One region of the Streptomyces sp. NPDC003284 genome, then DNA from elsewhere that is predicted to be linked to it. Evidence: riboswitches for the same ligand, from Rfam matches in the RefSeq annotation. Region 1 holds a riboswitch; the other holds the start of a gene.

Region 1 (7,231 bases):
CATCGCGGGCCTGTCCCGCCGCGAGGCCGCGTCGACCCGCGGCGAGTCGGCCGTCGCCGCCACCGCCGGTGCCTATGCGTGCTTCGCGCTGTGTGCGGCGGCTGTCGCCTACGGAATCTCCCTGATCCTGGGCTGACCACAGGAAGCCCTGCGGCCACTCAGGCCCCGGCCGCACCATCCGCATCGACCCCCGTGAGTCGTTCTATGACGCTTACGGGGGTTTTTGCTGCCTTCGACCCCTCTTCGTGACCTCACCGAAAGGACACATGTCATACTGCCAGAGGCTGGTCGCCGAGCTCTAAGCCACCTACTCTAGTGGGTAGTTAACTGTTCGATGGTGGCAGCCCGACAAGTCAACGCCGACATGTGGCAGGGAGCACCATGCCAAGAGACATCGATCCGAGCCTCAACCGACGCAGGCTGCGAATCGAACTGCGCAAGGCACGCGAGAACGCCGGGTTGACCCAGCGGGACGCAACGAAGGCCCTCGAATGGTCGCTCTCCAAACTGATCAGGATCGAGGCCGGGACGGTCAGTCTCGGGGTCACGGACCTGCGGGCCCTGCTCCAGCTGTACGAGGTCACGGACGCCGGTCTGGTCGCGGAGCTGGAGGACGCGGCACGCGGCTCGAAAGGACAGTCATGGTGGGCGCAGTACAGCGACGTGGTGTCGCCCCAGTACGCCTTGTACCTGGGGTACGAGGGGTCGGCGGACACGATCCGCATGTACAACCCGACCATCCTGCCGGGGCTCGTGCAGACGGAGGACTACGCCACGGCGCTGCTGTCGGCGCTGGGCCCCGAGTCGCTGCTGCGCCAGCAGGTGGACCTCCGGCTCTCCCGGCAGGAGCGGTTCTTCGACGGGAGCGACGGTCCCCGGATCGACATCGTCCTGGACGAGGCGGCCGTGCGGCGGCAGGTCGGCGGACCCGCCGTGATGCGACGGCAGATCGATCATCTGCTGTCCCTCACGGAGCACCCGCGCACCAATCTGCGGGTGCTGCCGTTCTCCGCCGGGGCGCACTTCAGCGTCGCGACGCCGTTCATCCTGCTCAGCTTCCGCGACGACGACGACCTGCTCTACGTGGAGGGACCAGGAGGCGGCTTGTCGAGCCGCGATGATCTGGCCCTGATGGCCCGCTACCAGGAGTGCTTCGAGGAGATCAGCGCCATCGCGTACGAGGGCGACCGGATGACCGACCTGCTCGGCGCGGTCAGAGGGAGCCTGGACAACAGCTGACCCCGGGACGGGACGACGACCCGGGCGGGAACGGGGTGGGAGGACCATGGCGGTCTTCGGAATACGAACGTGGTGGCAGCGCCTGCGTACGGGGGGCGCCGAGCCGGAGAACGCTGCTCCACTCGACGACAACACCGTCAAGGTCGAGGCGATCAAGCAGCCCGAGTGGCTTCAGCGGCTGATCGAGCTGGAGAACGCCCGGGTCTCCAACGAGATCCGGCTGCTGTCCGCCCGCATGCTGGTGGCCACGGCGTGCGCGAGCGTCCTCCTGCTGAGCATCGCCGTGGCCACCCGGGTCACTCCCGCCGTTCCGTTCGCGGCGGCCACCCCGCTGACTACCACTGTCACCGGGGCGGTCGGCGCGGCGGTCCTCACAGCGCTCGGCGCCACCGTGGGCAGAGCGCTGCGTCGGCGCTCCGGTGCCGCCGTGCCCGGCGGGGTCAGCGAGGGGGCTCGCCCCGGGGCTGAACCGTCTCAAGGGCCCGGTTCAGGACCCTCAGCCGCTCCGTGAGCGGGGTGAGCCCCCACCACAGTCCGCCGCCGGCGGCCACCAGCGCGGTGACCAGCAGCCAGACAACGCCGCGCGCCGCGCCGTCCGGTACCAGCAGCGCCGCCAACGCGCCGGCCCCCACCGCGAGGATCCCCGTGGCCGAGGAGAAGAGGATCAGCGGGAGCGCCGCGGACGTCCGGTTCTCCATGGTTCCGTCGCGGTTTCCCACCGCCGACGCCGTTCCGTCAGCTCGGTCCCGCATAGGTGCACCTCCCGCCCCCCCCGGGGCGATCACGAGCCGCCCGCTTCCGGGTTCACCAGCCCCGCCAGAAAACCACACCACGCCGTACGGCGAAAGGCGAGCACGGGCCCGCTCGCGCCGTCCACCGGCCGCTTCGAGTCGCCCACGAGCACACGGCCCTGCTCCCAAGCTGCCTCCACGCACTCTCCGCCGCTCGCCGAGTAGCTGCTCCTGACCCAGGCGCGCCCTGTCGGCTCCCTGCCTGCCAACGCCCGCCTCCTCCAGCCCCCATGGATGTTCATGACAGGAGTCTTCCCAGCTTCGCCGCCGGGAAAGAGGCCAGAAGGAGCCGTTTCAAGTCCGCGGGCCCGGATCGGGGATATGAGCCTCGGCACACCACCCCGCCGCAGGTCAACGGCAAGTTGACGGCTGTTCCGGGGCCGTGGTGGACTTCCGGGGCCATGTACGGCGGCAGAAGAGGAAGCCGGTGCGAATCCGGCGCGGTCCCGCCACTGTCACCGGGGAGGAACATCCCCGGAAGCCAGGAACTCTCGCCGCCGGTCACGTCGAACCAGGGCGCGGACACCCTGAGTGAGGACCATCGCCATGCGCGGCTGCCGACCGAGGTTCATCAGCGATTCCCTGACCGACCCCGCGGCCGGCTGACCCGATGGGTGCCGATCGCGTCTTCGCGTACGGCGCCGCCGCCGGCCTCCTCGGTGACCTGCTCCTCGGCGACCCGCGCCGCGGGCATCCGGTCGCCGTGTTCGGGCGGGCCGCGGGCGCCGTCGAACGTGTGCTGTGGCACGACCACCGTGGCTGGGGCGCGCTGCACACCGCCGTGTGCGCCGGCGGCGCCGTCGCGCTGGGGGCCGCCGCCGCCCGCGCCGCCCGCGCCCCCCGCTTCCCGTACACCGCCTCCGTCCTGCTGACCGGCGCCGCCACCTGGGCCGTGGTCGGCGGCACCTCGCTGGCCCGCGAGGCCCGCGCCGTCGGACAGGCCCTGGAGTCCGGCGACATCGAGGCCGCGCGGGCGCGGCTGCCGCATCTGTGCGGGCGCGACCCGCAGGCGCTGGACGCCGCCCAGATCGCCCGCGCGGTCGTCGAGTCGGTCGCCGAGAACACCTCCGACGCCGTGGTCGGCGCCCTCGTCTGGGGCGCCGTCGCGGGCGTGCCCGGCCTGCTCGGCTTCCGTGCCGTCAACACCCTGGACGCCATGGTCGGCCACAAGTCGCCCCGCCACCGGCGCTTCGGCTGGGCCTCCGCCCGCCTGGACGACCTGGCGGGCTGGCCGGGCGCCCGGCTGACCGCCGTCCTGGCCACCGCGGCGGGCGGCGATCCGCGCGGCGCCGTGCGCGCCTGGCGCGCGGACGCCGGACGGCACCCGAGCCCCAACGCCGGGCCGGTGGAAGCCTCGTTCGCGGGCGCGCTCGGCGTCCGCCTCGGCGGCACGCTGTCGTACGCCGGGCGCGTGGAGCACCGGCCGGTACTGAACGGCGCGGCGGGGCGCGCGGTGCAGGCCGGTGACATCGACCGGGCCGTACGGCTCTCACGGCGCGTGAGCTGGCTCGCGCTCGGCACATGCGCCGCCGTGAGGCTCCTGTGCGGCCGTCGCGGCCGTCGGACGAAGGGACGTACGTCATGAGCGGTGGCCGGGGCGGCGGGCTGCTCGTCGCCGGGACCACCTCCGACGCCGGGAAGAGCGTCGTCACCGCCGGGATCTGCCGGTGGCTGGCGCGCCAGGGCGTCAAGGTCGCGCCGTTCAAGGCGCAGAACATGTCCCTCAACTCGTTCGTCACCCGCGAGGGCGCCGAGATCGGCCGGGCGCAGGCCATGCAGGCGCAGGCGTGCCGGATCGAGCCGACCGCGCTGATGAACCCGGTGCTGCTCAAGCCGGGCGGCGAGCAGAGCAGCCAAGTGGTGCTGCTGGGCAGGCCGGTGGGCGAGATGAGCGCGCGCGGCTACCACGGCGGGCGCCAGCAGCGGCTGCTGGGCACGGTGCTGGACTGCCTGGCCGAACTGCGCGGCTCCTACGACGCGGTGATCTGCGAGGGCGCGGGCAGTCCGGCCGAGATCAATCTGCGCCGCACCGACATCGTCAACATGGGCATCGCGCGCGGCGCGCGGCTGCCGGTGGTCGTCGTCGGCGACATCGACCGCGGCGGCGTCTTCGCCTCCTTCTTCGGCACCGTGGCCCTGCTCTCCCCCGAGGACCAGGAACTGGTCGCCGGTTTCCTCGTCAACAAGTTCCGCGGCGACGTCTCGCTGCTCGAACCCGGCATCGGCATGCTGCACGGGCTCACCGGGCGGCACACCTACGGGGTGCTGCCCTTCCGGCACGGGCTCGGCATCGACGAGGAGGACGGACTGCGGGTGTCGCTGCGCGGTGCCGTACGGGAGTCCGCCGTGGCGCCGCCGGTCGGCGAGGACGTGCTGCGGGTCGCCGTCTGCGCCGTCCCGCTGATGTCCAACTTCACCGACGTGGACGCGCTGGCCGCCGAACCGGGCGTCGTCGTGCGGTTCGTGGACCGGCCCGAGGAACTGGCCGACGCCGATCTCGTCGTGGTCCCGGGCACCCGCGGCACCGTGCGGGCGCTGGACTGGCTGCGCGAGCGGGGCCTCGCGGACGCCCTGCGGCGCCGGGCCGCCGAGGGGCGGCCCGTCCTCGGTGTCTGCGGCGGCTTCCAGCTCCTCGGCGAGCACATCGAGGACGACGTCGAGAGCCGTCGCGGCCGGGTCGACGGGCTCGGACTGCTGCCCGTACGCGTCCGGTTCGCCCCGGACAAGACCCTCGCCCGGCCCGAGGGCACGGCCCTGGGCGAGCGGGTCGAGGGCTACGAGATCCATCACGGCGTCGCCGACGTCACCGGCGGCGAACCGTTCCTGGACGGCTGCCGGGCCGGCTCGGTCTGGGGCACGCACTGGCACGGCTCGCTGGAGTCGGACGGCTTCCGCCGGGCCTTCCTGCGGGTGGTCGCCGCCGCCGCGGGCCGCCGTTTCGTGCCCTCGCCCACCACGTCGTTCGCCGCGCTGCGCGAGGAGCAGCTCGACCGGCTCGGCGACCTGATCGAACAGCACGCGGACACGGACGCGCTGTGGCGGCTCATCGAGTCCGGCGCGCCGCAAGGACTGCCTTTCATTCCACCGGGAGCGCCCGCATGAGCACAGTGTTGTTGTTGTCCACCGCCGACACCGATCTGCTGGCGGCCCGCGCCTGCGGGGCGTCCTACCGGATCGGCAACCCGACCCGGGTGGACGTGACCGGTGAGCTGCCCGCGCTGCTGGACGGCGCGGACCTCGCCGTGGTGCGGCTGCTGGGCGGCAAGCGGGCCTGGGAGGACGGGCTCGCCGCGCTGAAGGCGTCCGGTGTGCCGACCGTGCTGCTGGGCGGCGAGAGCGTGCCGGACGCGGAGCTGATGGCCGAGTCGTCGGTGCCCGCCGGTGTGGTCGCCGAGGCGCTGCGCTACCTGGTGGAGGGCGGCCCGGCCAACCTCGCCGAGCTGGCCCGGTTCCTGTCCGACACGGTGCTGCTGACCGGCGAGGGCTTCGAGGAGCCGCGCCGGATGCCGGAGTTCGGGGTGCGCGGGGAGCGTCCTCACGTGCCGGGCCGCCCCACGGTCGGTGTGCTCTTCTACCGCGCGCACGAGCTGAGCGGCAACACCGCCTTCGTGGACACCCTGTGCGAGGCGATCGAGGCGCACGGCGCCAACGCGCTTCCGGTGTACTGCGGTTCGCTGCGCGGCGCGGACCCCGGCCTGTTCGAGATCCTCGGGCGGACCGACGCCCTGGTGGCCACCGTCCTGGCGGCCGGGGGCACCCACGCCTCGCAGGCGTCGGCGGGCGGCGACGACGAGGCGTGGGACATCGGCGCCCTCGCCGACCTGGACGTCCCGGTGCTCCAGGGGCTGTGCCTGACCTCCTCGCGCGCCGCCTGGGACGCCTCCGACGCGGCCCTGTCCCCCATGGACGCGGCGATGCAGGTCGCCATCCCCGAGTTCGACGGACGGCTGATCACCGTCCCGTTCTCCTTCAAGGAGCAGGGCCCCGACGGCGTACCGGTGTACGTCGCCGATCCCGGGCGGGCGGCCCGGGTCGCCGGGATCGCCGTGCGGCACGCCCGGCTCGGGTACACGCCGAACGCCGGGAAGAAGGTCGCGCTGGTCTTCACCGCGTACCCGACCAAGCACTCCCGGGTCGGCAACGCGGTCGGCCTGGACACGCCCGCCTCGGCGGTACGGGTCCTGGACGCGCTGCGGGAGGCCGGGTACGGGCTCACGGAGTACCCGGACAACGGCGACGAGCTGATCCACCGGCTGATCGAGGCCGGCGGCCACGACGTGGAGTGGCTGACGGAGGACCAGCTGGCCGCCGCGCCCGCGCGGGTGCCGCTGGCCGACTACCGGGCCTGGTTCGAGACGCTGGACCCGGCGCTGCGGGAGGCGATGACCGAGGCGTGGGGCGAGCCGCCGGGCAGCCTGTACGTGGACGGCGACGACATCGTGCTGGCGTCCCTGCGGTTCGGCAACGTGGTCGTGATGATCCAGCCGCCGCGCGGCTTCGGCGAGAACCCCATCGCGATCTACCACGACCCCGACATGCCGCCCTCGCACCACTACATGGCGGCCTACCGCTGGCTGGACCACAGCTTCGGCGCCGACGCGGTCGTGCACATGGGCAAGCACGGCACCATGGAGTGGCTGCCGGGCAAGGGCCTGGGCCTGAGCGGCGGCTGCGCCCCGGACGCGGTCCTCGGCGATCTGCCGCTGATCTACCCGTTCATCGTCAACGACCCCGGTGAGGGCACCCAGGCCAAGCGGCGCGGGCACGCCACGGTCGTCGACCACCTGGTGCCGCCGATGGCCCGCGCCGACACCTACGGCGACCTGGCCAAGCTGGAACAGCTCCTGGACGAGTACGCGCTCGTCTCCGACCTGGACCCGGTGAAGGCCCCGGCCGTGCGCGCGCAGATCTGGACCCTGGTCAAGGCCGCCGAGCTCCACCACGACCTGCATGTGGACGAGCAGCCCGACGACGAGGCGTTCGACGAGTTCGTCATGCACATCGACGGCTATCTCTGCGAGATCAAGGACGTGCAGATCCGCGACGGACTGCACATCCTGGGCGGCGGACCGGTCGGCGAGCCCCGGGTGAACCTGGTGCTGGCCGTGCTGCGCGCCTCGCAGGTGTGGGGCGGGCAGGCGAACGCGCTGCCGGGCCTGCGGGCGGCGCTGGCCGCGCACTTCGGGCTGGTGGAGAAGGAG
Region 2 (7,231 bases), on a different contig from region 1:
CACATGGCTTCGCATGGAAACGAAGAAATGGTATGAGCGCATGCCGGAACGGTCCCGGATCTTCGGGTTCTATCTGATCGCCCATGGACAGGCGATGGCGAGAGGGGTACTGGAGAGGCTGATCGACAAATGGGAGGCGGCCCACGGGAAGACGGAACAGGACCCGGAACTCCAGGAAATCGTCGACGAACTGCGTTCCACCCCGCGGCGTTCACGCGGTACCTCTCTTCGTCGGGTCCCGGACCAGCTCCCCGCGGGCAAGCACCGTCCTTTCGGGCGTGCCGGACTCATCGATGAACTCGCCGGGGTGGCCCGGACGCGGCAGGAGGCGGAAAGGCCGACGCTGATCGTGCTCAGCGGAATGGCCGGGGTCGGAAAGAGCCTGGTGGCGTACCGGCTCGGGGCGGTCCTCCGGGAAAGGTTCCCGGACGGCGCCCTCTACGCGAACCTCCGCGGGTTCGCGGGCGCCGAAGTGCGGCCCGCCGAACCGGAACACGTCCTGGACGGATTCCTGGCCGAGTTCCCGCCCTATTCGGGAGCGGCGGGAATCGAGGCGAAGAGCGCGGCGCTGCGTTCGGTCCTGGCGGACAAGTCGGTGCTCATCGTGCTGGACGACGCGGTGGACGTGGCCCAGGTGCGTCCGCTGCTGCCCGGGAACGGCACCAGCGCGGTGATCGTCACGAGCCGTAACACGCTCAGGGGTCTGGGCGCCGGACAGGACCCGTACTTCCGCAAGGTCGACCTCCTGGACGACGAGTCCGCCGCCGCCATCCTCCGGGAGAAGCTCCCGAAGGGCGACCCGAGAGGCCGTGAGCCGCTCATCCGTGCCCTGGTCGAACTGTGCGGCCGGCACCCGCTCGCTCTCACCGTGATCGCCCGGCGCCTGGAGAACCGGTCGGTCCGGGGCACGAGCGACCTTGTGCGGGATCTCCGGGAGGAGAAGGAGAAGCTGGGTGTTCTGCACCTGCCCGAGGAGGAGTTGTCCGTCCGGATGGCGTTGGCCTGTTCCATCCGCGCGCTGTCCCCGGCCGCCCGTCGGCTGCTCAGGCGACTCGCCGTGCACCCCGGCCCGAGTGCCGGCTGGGACGCCGTGATGGACCTCGGTCCGGCCGGCGACGCACCGCGCCCCGACCACGCCCTGGAGGAACTGGTGGCGGCCAGCCTGGTGGAGCTCCGGGCCGACCGCTACAGCCTGCACGACCTGGTGCGCGCCTTCGCACGCCACGAGGTGGACCCCGAAGCCGACGGCGTCCCGGAGGACTTCGAGGACGCGACCGTACGGCGGGTGCTGGAACACCAGTTGCACAACGTCCACGCCTGTGACCGCCGCCTCCATGAGCAGCGGGCACTTCCCGTGGGTGACCCCGCCGGGGTGAGAGTGTTCGAGCCGGTGGACCTCGAACAGGCGCTGGCCGTGCTGGACGACGAGTACGACACCGTGCAGCTCGGCATTCAACTGGCTCACCGGAAAGGGCTGGAGCGCTACGTCTGGCTGCTGCCGATGGCTCTCGTCACCTATCAGTGGTCGCGCCGCCGCCTGGACGACGCGTTGCGAGGGCTGACACTGGCGCGGGAGGTGGCGGAGAAGGTGGCCGAGCCCGCTCAGTGCGCCATGGTGCACCGGATGCTGGCCGGGACCTACTGGCGGCAGGAGCAGTTCGAGCGGGCGGCGGGCCATCTGTTCCGGGCCGTCCGGCTGAGCAAGGAGGACGACACCGGGACCGGCAGACTGAGTCTGGCGCATTCCCTGCACACGCTCGCGCTCACGTTGCGCAAACAGGGGGACGGGACGGCGGCGGAGGAGCATCACCGGCAAGCCCTGGAGCTGTACCGGGCGCTGGGCGACCGCAGCGGGGAAGCGGCGGCGCTGAACGGCATCGGTACCCTCCACCGCGACCGCGGGGAGTACGACGAAGGGCTCCGCGCCTGTGGTGAGGCGCTGCGCATCGCGGAGGGGACGACGGACCGGAGGTGCGGGGCGGACGCCCTGTACACGCTCGCCCAGATCCACCTCTCCAGGTCGGAGGGGGAGGAGGCGCTCCGGCTGCTCCGGCGGGCCTGCGGAATTCTGTGTGACCTCGAACACTGGCACGACGAGGCCAAGCTCCTGTGGCTCTGTGCCGATGTCCTGGTGGCGGCAGGCCGCTCACCCGAGGCCGTCGAGGCACTGGAACGCGTCCTCGTGCTGCGCGAACTGATGGGCGGCCACGACACCCAGGAAGTACGGGACCGTCTGGAAGAGCTGCGGTGAGGGCTCGTGCCCCGGGGGAACAGGCATACTCGGTCCCGGCGTGAGCGACGGTCGGCCGATCAGGGAGGTACCGCGGTGTCCGAGGACCCGTCCGGCGGCATACCGCGCGCACGGTCGTCGTCCGTGCGGCCGGAGCCGGAGCCGGAGCCGGTTTCGGTTCCCGTGCCCGTGCCGTGCCGGGTCGTGGTCTGCCGGGACTGCTGCTGCGGTACGCCCAAGGTGACCGGAGTCGACCACGCGGCGCAGACCGCGCGGCTGCGGGCCGGGGTGCCGGTGCGGATCTCCGCGTGCCTGGACGTGTGCGACCAGGCCAATGTGGTCGTCGTGCAGCCGTCGGCCGCGGGCCGGGCGGCCGGGGCACGGCCGGTCTGGCTGGGGCTGGTCAATGACCCGGAGGCCACGGAGGACATCGTCGGCTGGGTGCGGGCCGGTGGCCCGGGGGTGGCCCCGCTGCCGGACATCCTGGAGCTGTACGCGTTCGACCCGCCCGGACGAGGAGTGGGCAAACGCCCCCCGGCCGGGCTCGACCGGCCCTAGGATGACGGCGGTTCGCCCGCGCGTTCGGCGGACGGACCGTGTGTACGACAACCGCATAGGGCGCGTGCCTGGGGGAAGCCGGTGGGATTCCGGCGCTGACCTGCAACCGTGTGCGGCCGGTGGGCCGCGAGTCGGGACACCCGGGGCGCGCCGTGAACCGCTTCCCCTGTCATGGTCTGCAGCGCGAAGCCGAGAGTCTCGCCCGAGGCGGCGGCGGTGCCCGCTCCGTCCGCTCGGCGACGGGGCTGCGGGCCGCCCACACCAGGAAGGCTCCCGCCGTGCGACACACCTCCGGCACCTCAGCCGTCTCCCGTACCTCCCTGCGCCGTACGCTCATCGCCTCCGTCGCCCTCGGCGTGGCCCTGGCCGCCGCGCCGGCCACCGCCCAGGCCCACGGCGCACCGGGCACGCACGCCGTGCACGGCACGAACACCCCGGTCAGGGTGACGCTGACCGTGCAGGGCCCCGACGGGCCGCTGTTCCACGGGAAGGTCTGGACGCGCGGCCACGACGTCACCACGGCGACGGGCGGTACGCACAGATGCGACGGGACGAACGGGAGCGCCCACCCCTCCGCCGTGCCGACGCCCACCGCCGCCCTCGACGACGCCGCCCGCAAGCGGCACTTCGGCTGGGACGGCGCCTGGTACGCGTCGTTCGACGACTACGCGGTCGACAGCATCAAGAACGTCAGCGGCGGCGGCTCGGCGTACTGGAACATCTCCGTCAACGGCACGCCCACCCCGGTGGGCGGCTGCCAGTTCCGGCTGAACGCCGGGGACACGGTGGCGTTCACCTGGACGGCCTTCTGACGGCTGCCCGCCGCCCGGCGGCCGGGGGAGCACGCTCCTCCGGCCGGCCGGCGCCCCGGCAGGGCCCCGCTCCGACGGGAATCCGGTACGGCTCCAGCCGTGGCACTGGATTTACTAGGACGTCCAACTATATTCTGGGGACGTAGGCCCGCGGTGCAGGGAAGCCGGTGTGATTCCGGCACGGTCCCGCCACTGTGACCGGGGAGTACGCCGTCGAGCAGGACGCCACTGACGAGCTGGATGTCGGGAAGGCGGACGGCGCGCGCTGATCCGGGAGTCAGGATACCGGCCGTGGGATGTTCCGTGTGGTCCACGAGGATGGAGCTGACACGCATGGCACCGGTGCGTTTCCACGATCCCGGCGAGCTGCGCCGCGGGGGTTCCCCGCATTCCGCCACCGGCCTCACCCGCCCCGGCCCGACGGCCTGACGGTCCGGCGTCCTCAGCGTTCCGCGCCGACCGCCCTCGCGCACGCCCGCGTCCATGAGCGGGCCGTGCGCCGGTCGCGCGCGCCGTCCTGGATCACCCCCACCTGACGAGAGCAGGCACCCATGATCCGTCCGAACCACCCCGCCGGTGTACGGGAACTGACCCACTTCATCGGCGGCGAGAACGTCCCGGGCACCTCGGGGGCCCAGGGCGACGTGTACGACCCCAACACCGGAGAGGTCCAGGCCCGGGTACCGCTGGCGGACCGGGCCGAGACCGAGGCGGCGGTCACCGTCGCCGCCGAGGCGCAGCGCGCCTGGGGCGAGTGGAACCCGCAGCGCCGCGCCCGGGTCATGCTGCGCTTCCTCCAGCTCGTCGAGCAGGAGAAGGACGACCTGGCCCGGCTGCTCTCCGCCGAGCACGGCAAGACCGTCGCCGACGCGCACGGCGACCTCCAGCGCGGCCTGGAGGTCGTCGAGTTCGCCGCCGGGATCCCGCACCTGCTCAAGGGCGAGTTCACCGACAACGCGGGCACCGGCATCGATGTGCACTCGCTGCGCTCGCCGCTCGGCGTGGTCGCCGGCATCACCCCGTTCAACTTCCCCGCCATGATCCCGCTCTGGAAGGCCGCCCCCGCCCTGGCCTGCGGAAACGCCTATGTCCTCAAGCCGTCCGAGCGGGCACCCTCGGTGCCGCTGCGGCTCGCCGAACTCTTCTTGGAGGCGGGCCTGCCGCCGGGCGTCCTCAATGTCGTCAACGGCGCGCGGGAAGCCGTCGACACCCTGCTGGAGGATCCCCGCGTCGCCGCCCTCGGCTTCGTCGGCTCCACCCCGGTCGCCGCGCACGTCTACGCCACCGCCGCCGCCCACGGCAAGCGCGCCCAGTGCTTCGGCGGCGCCAAGAACCACATGATCGTGATGCCGGACGCCGACCTCGACCAGGCCGTGGAGGCGCTGGTCGGTGCCGGGTACGGCTCGGCGGGCGAGCGCTGCATGGCCATCTCGGTCGCCGTGCCGGTCGGCGAGGAGACCGCCGACGCCCTGGTCGCCCGGCTCAAGGAGCGCATCGGCACCCTGCGCATCGGCCGCAGCGACGACCCCGAGGCCGACTTCGGCCCGCTGGTCGCCCGGGACGCGGTGGAGCGCGTACGGTCCTATGTCGACCTCGGGGTGGAGGAGGGCGCCGAACTCGTCGTGGACGGGCGCGACTTCGTGCTCCCCGGGCACGAGAACGGCTTCTTCGCCGGGGCCTCCCTCTTCGACCGGGTCACCCCCGACATGCGCATCCACCAGGAGGAGATCTTCGGTCCCGTCCTGTCCGTGGTCCGCGCGGCCGACTACGAGGAGGCGCTGCGCCTGCCCAGCGAGCACGCCTTCGGCAACGGCGTGGCCATCTTCACCCGGGACGGAGACACCGCCCGCGACTTCACCCGCCGGGTGAACACCGGCATGGTCGGCGTCAACGTGCCCATCCCGGTCCCGGTCGCCTACCACACCTTCGGCGGCTGGAAGCGGTCCGGCTTCGGCGACCTCAACCAGCACGGGCCGGACGCCGTCCGCTTCTACACCCGTACCAAGACCGTCACGTCCCGCTGGCCCGCCGGGCTGCGCGAGGGCGCGAGCTTCACCATTCCCACGATGGGCTGAGCGACCATGACCCACACCCTGCTCACCGAGGACCAGCAGGCCCTCGTGGAGACCACCCTCGACTTCGCCCAGGACCACCTGGCACCGCACGCCCTGGACTGGGACCGCGACAAGCACTTCCCGGTCGACGTCCTGCGCAAGGCGGCCGGGCTGGGCCTCGGCGGCGTCTACGTCCGCGAGGAGTCCGGCGGCTCCGGCCTCGGCCGGGCCGACGGCGTCCTCGTCTTCGAGACCCTCGCCTCCGGCTGCCCCGCCATCGCCGGATACCTCTCCATCCACAACATGGTCGCCTGGATGATCGACCGCTACGGCGACCCGGCCCAGCGCGAGCGGTGGCTGCCCCGGCTGTGCGCCATGGACGACCTGGCCAGCTACTGCCTGACCGAACCCGGCGCGGGCTCCGACGCGGCGGCCCTCACCAGCCGGGCCGTCCGCGACGGCGACACCTATGTGCTCGACGGCGTCAAGCAGTTCATCTCCGGCGCGGGCGCCTCCCAGCTGTACATCGTGATGGCCCGCACCGGCGGCACCGGAGCGGACGGCGTCTCCGCCTTCGTCGTCGACAAGGACGACGCCGGAGTGGGCTTCGGCCCGAACGAACGCAAGATGGGCTGGAACGCCCAGCCCACCCGCCAGGTGATCCTGGACGGCGTACGGCTGCCCGCCGACCGGCTGCTGGGCCGCGAGGGCGACGGCTTCCGCATCGCCATGAACGGCCTCAACGGCGGCCGGCTCGGCATCGCCGCCTGCTCGCTCGGCGGCGCCCGCAGCGCCCTGGACCGCAGCCTCGCCCACCTCGCCGACCGGGAGGCGTTCGGGCAGCGGCTGCTCGACGCGCAGGCGCTGCGCTTCCGGCTGGCCGACATGGCGACCGAACTCGCCGCCGCCCGCGCCCTGGTGCAGCAGGCCGCCCGCGCCCTGGACGCGGGCGACCCGCAGGCGCCGTACCTGTGCGCGATGGCCAAGCGGTTCGCCACCGACACCGGGTACACGGTCGCCGACCGCGCGCTCCAACTGCACGGCGGCTACGGCTACCTCAGCGAGTACGGCATCGAGAAGATCGTCCGTGACCTGCGCGTCCACCAGATCCTGGAAGGAACCAACGAGATCATGCGCGTCATCGTGGCCCGCGGCCTGACGGAGGCGTTCCGGTGACCGGCACCGAGGACCCCGTCCTCCTGCGCACCGACGGCCGGGCCGCCCACATCGTCCTCAACCGGCCCCGGGCCCTCAACGCCCTCACCCACGAGATGGTCCGCCGCATCGACGCGGCCCTGACCGCCTGGGAGCACGACCCGGCGGTGGCCACCGTCGTCATCAGCGGCGCGGGCGAGCGCGGCCTGTGCGCGGGCGGCGACATCCGGGCCATCCACGACGACGCCAAGACCGGCGACGGCACCGCGGCGGCCGCGTTCTGGCGCGACGAGTACCGCCTCAATGCCCGGATCGCCCGCTACCCCAAGCCGTACGTCGCCGTCATGGACGGCATCGTGATGGGCGGCGGCGTCGGCGTCTCCGCCCACGGCAGCGTCCGCGTCGTCACCGAACGCGCGCGC

What was found. Region 1 has a riboswitch for cobalamin ahead of ACWDYF_RS33335 (cobalamin biosynthesis protein). Riboswitches for the same ligand answer to the same signal wherever they lie in the genome.
Region 2: it holds a riboswitch for cobalamin, as region 1 does, so the genes downstream of both, ACWDYF_RS17120 (CoA-acylating methylmalonate-semialdehyde dehydrogenase) here and ACWDYF_RS33335 (cobalamin biosynthesis protein) in region 1, are expected to answer to the same signal.

Annotation. Positions count from the first base shown of each region.
Region 1 is NZ_JBSFSI010000025.1:50,182-57,412, forward strand. It holds gene ACWDYF_RS33315 (hypothetical protein) at 1-136, shown strand, start outside; gene ACWDYF_RS33320 (helix-turn-helix domain-containing protein) at 382-1,239, shown strand; gene ACWDYF_RS33325 (hypothetical protein) at 1,286-1,750, shown strand; gene ACWDYF_RS33330 (DUF397 domain-containing protein) at 2,021-2,272, opposite strand; cobalamin riboswitch at 2,400-2,540, shown strand; gene ACWDYF_RS33335 (cobalamin biosynthesis protein) at 2,641-3,615, shown strand; gene ACWDYF_RS33340 (cobyric acid synthase) at 3,612-5,132, shown strand; gene cobN (cobaltochelatase subunit CobN) at 5,129-7,231, shown strand, end outside.
Region 2 is NZ_JBSFSI010000007.1:82,957-90,187, reverse strand. It holds gene ACWDYF_RS17135 (AfsR/SARP family transcriptional regulator) at 1-2,251, shown strand, start outside; gene ACWDYF_RS17130 (hypothetical protein) at 2,375-2,788, shown strand; cobalamin riboswitch at 2,860-2,930, shown strand; gene ACWDYF_RS17125 (DUF4430 domain-containing protein) at 3,067-3,600, shown strand; cobalamin riboswitch at 3,711-3,908, shown strand; gene ACWDYF_RS17120 (CoA-acylating methylmalonate-semialdehyde dehydrogenase) at 4,152-5,675, shown strand; gene ACWDYF_RS17115 (acyl-CoA dehydrogenase family protein) at 5,682-6,830, shown strand; gene ACWDYF_RS17110 (enoyl-CoA hydratase/isomerase family protein) at 6,827-7,231, shown strand, end outside.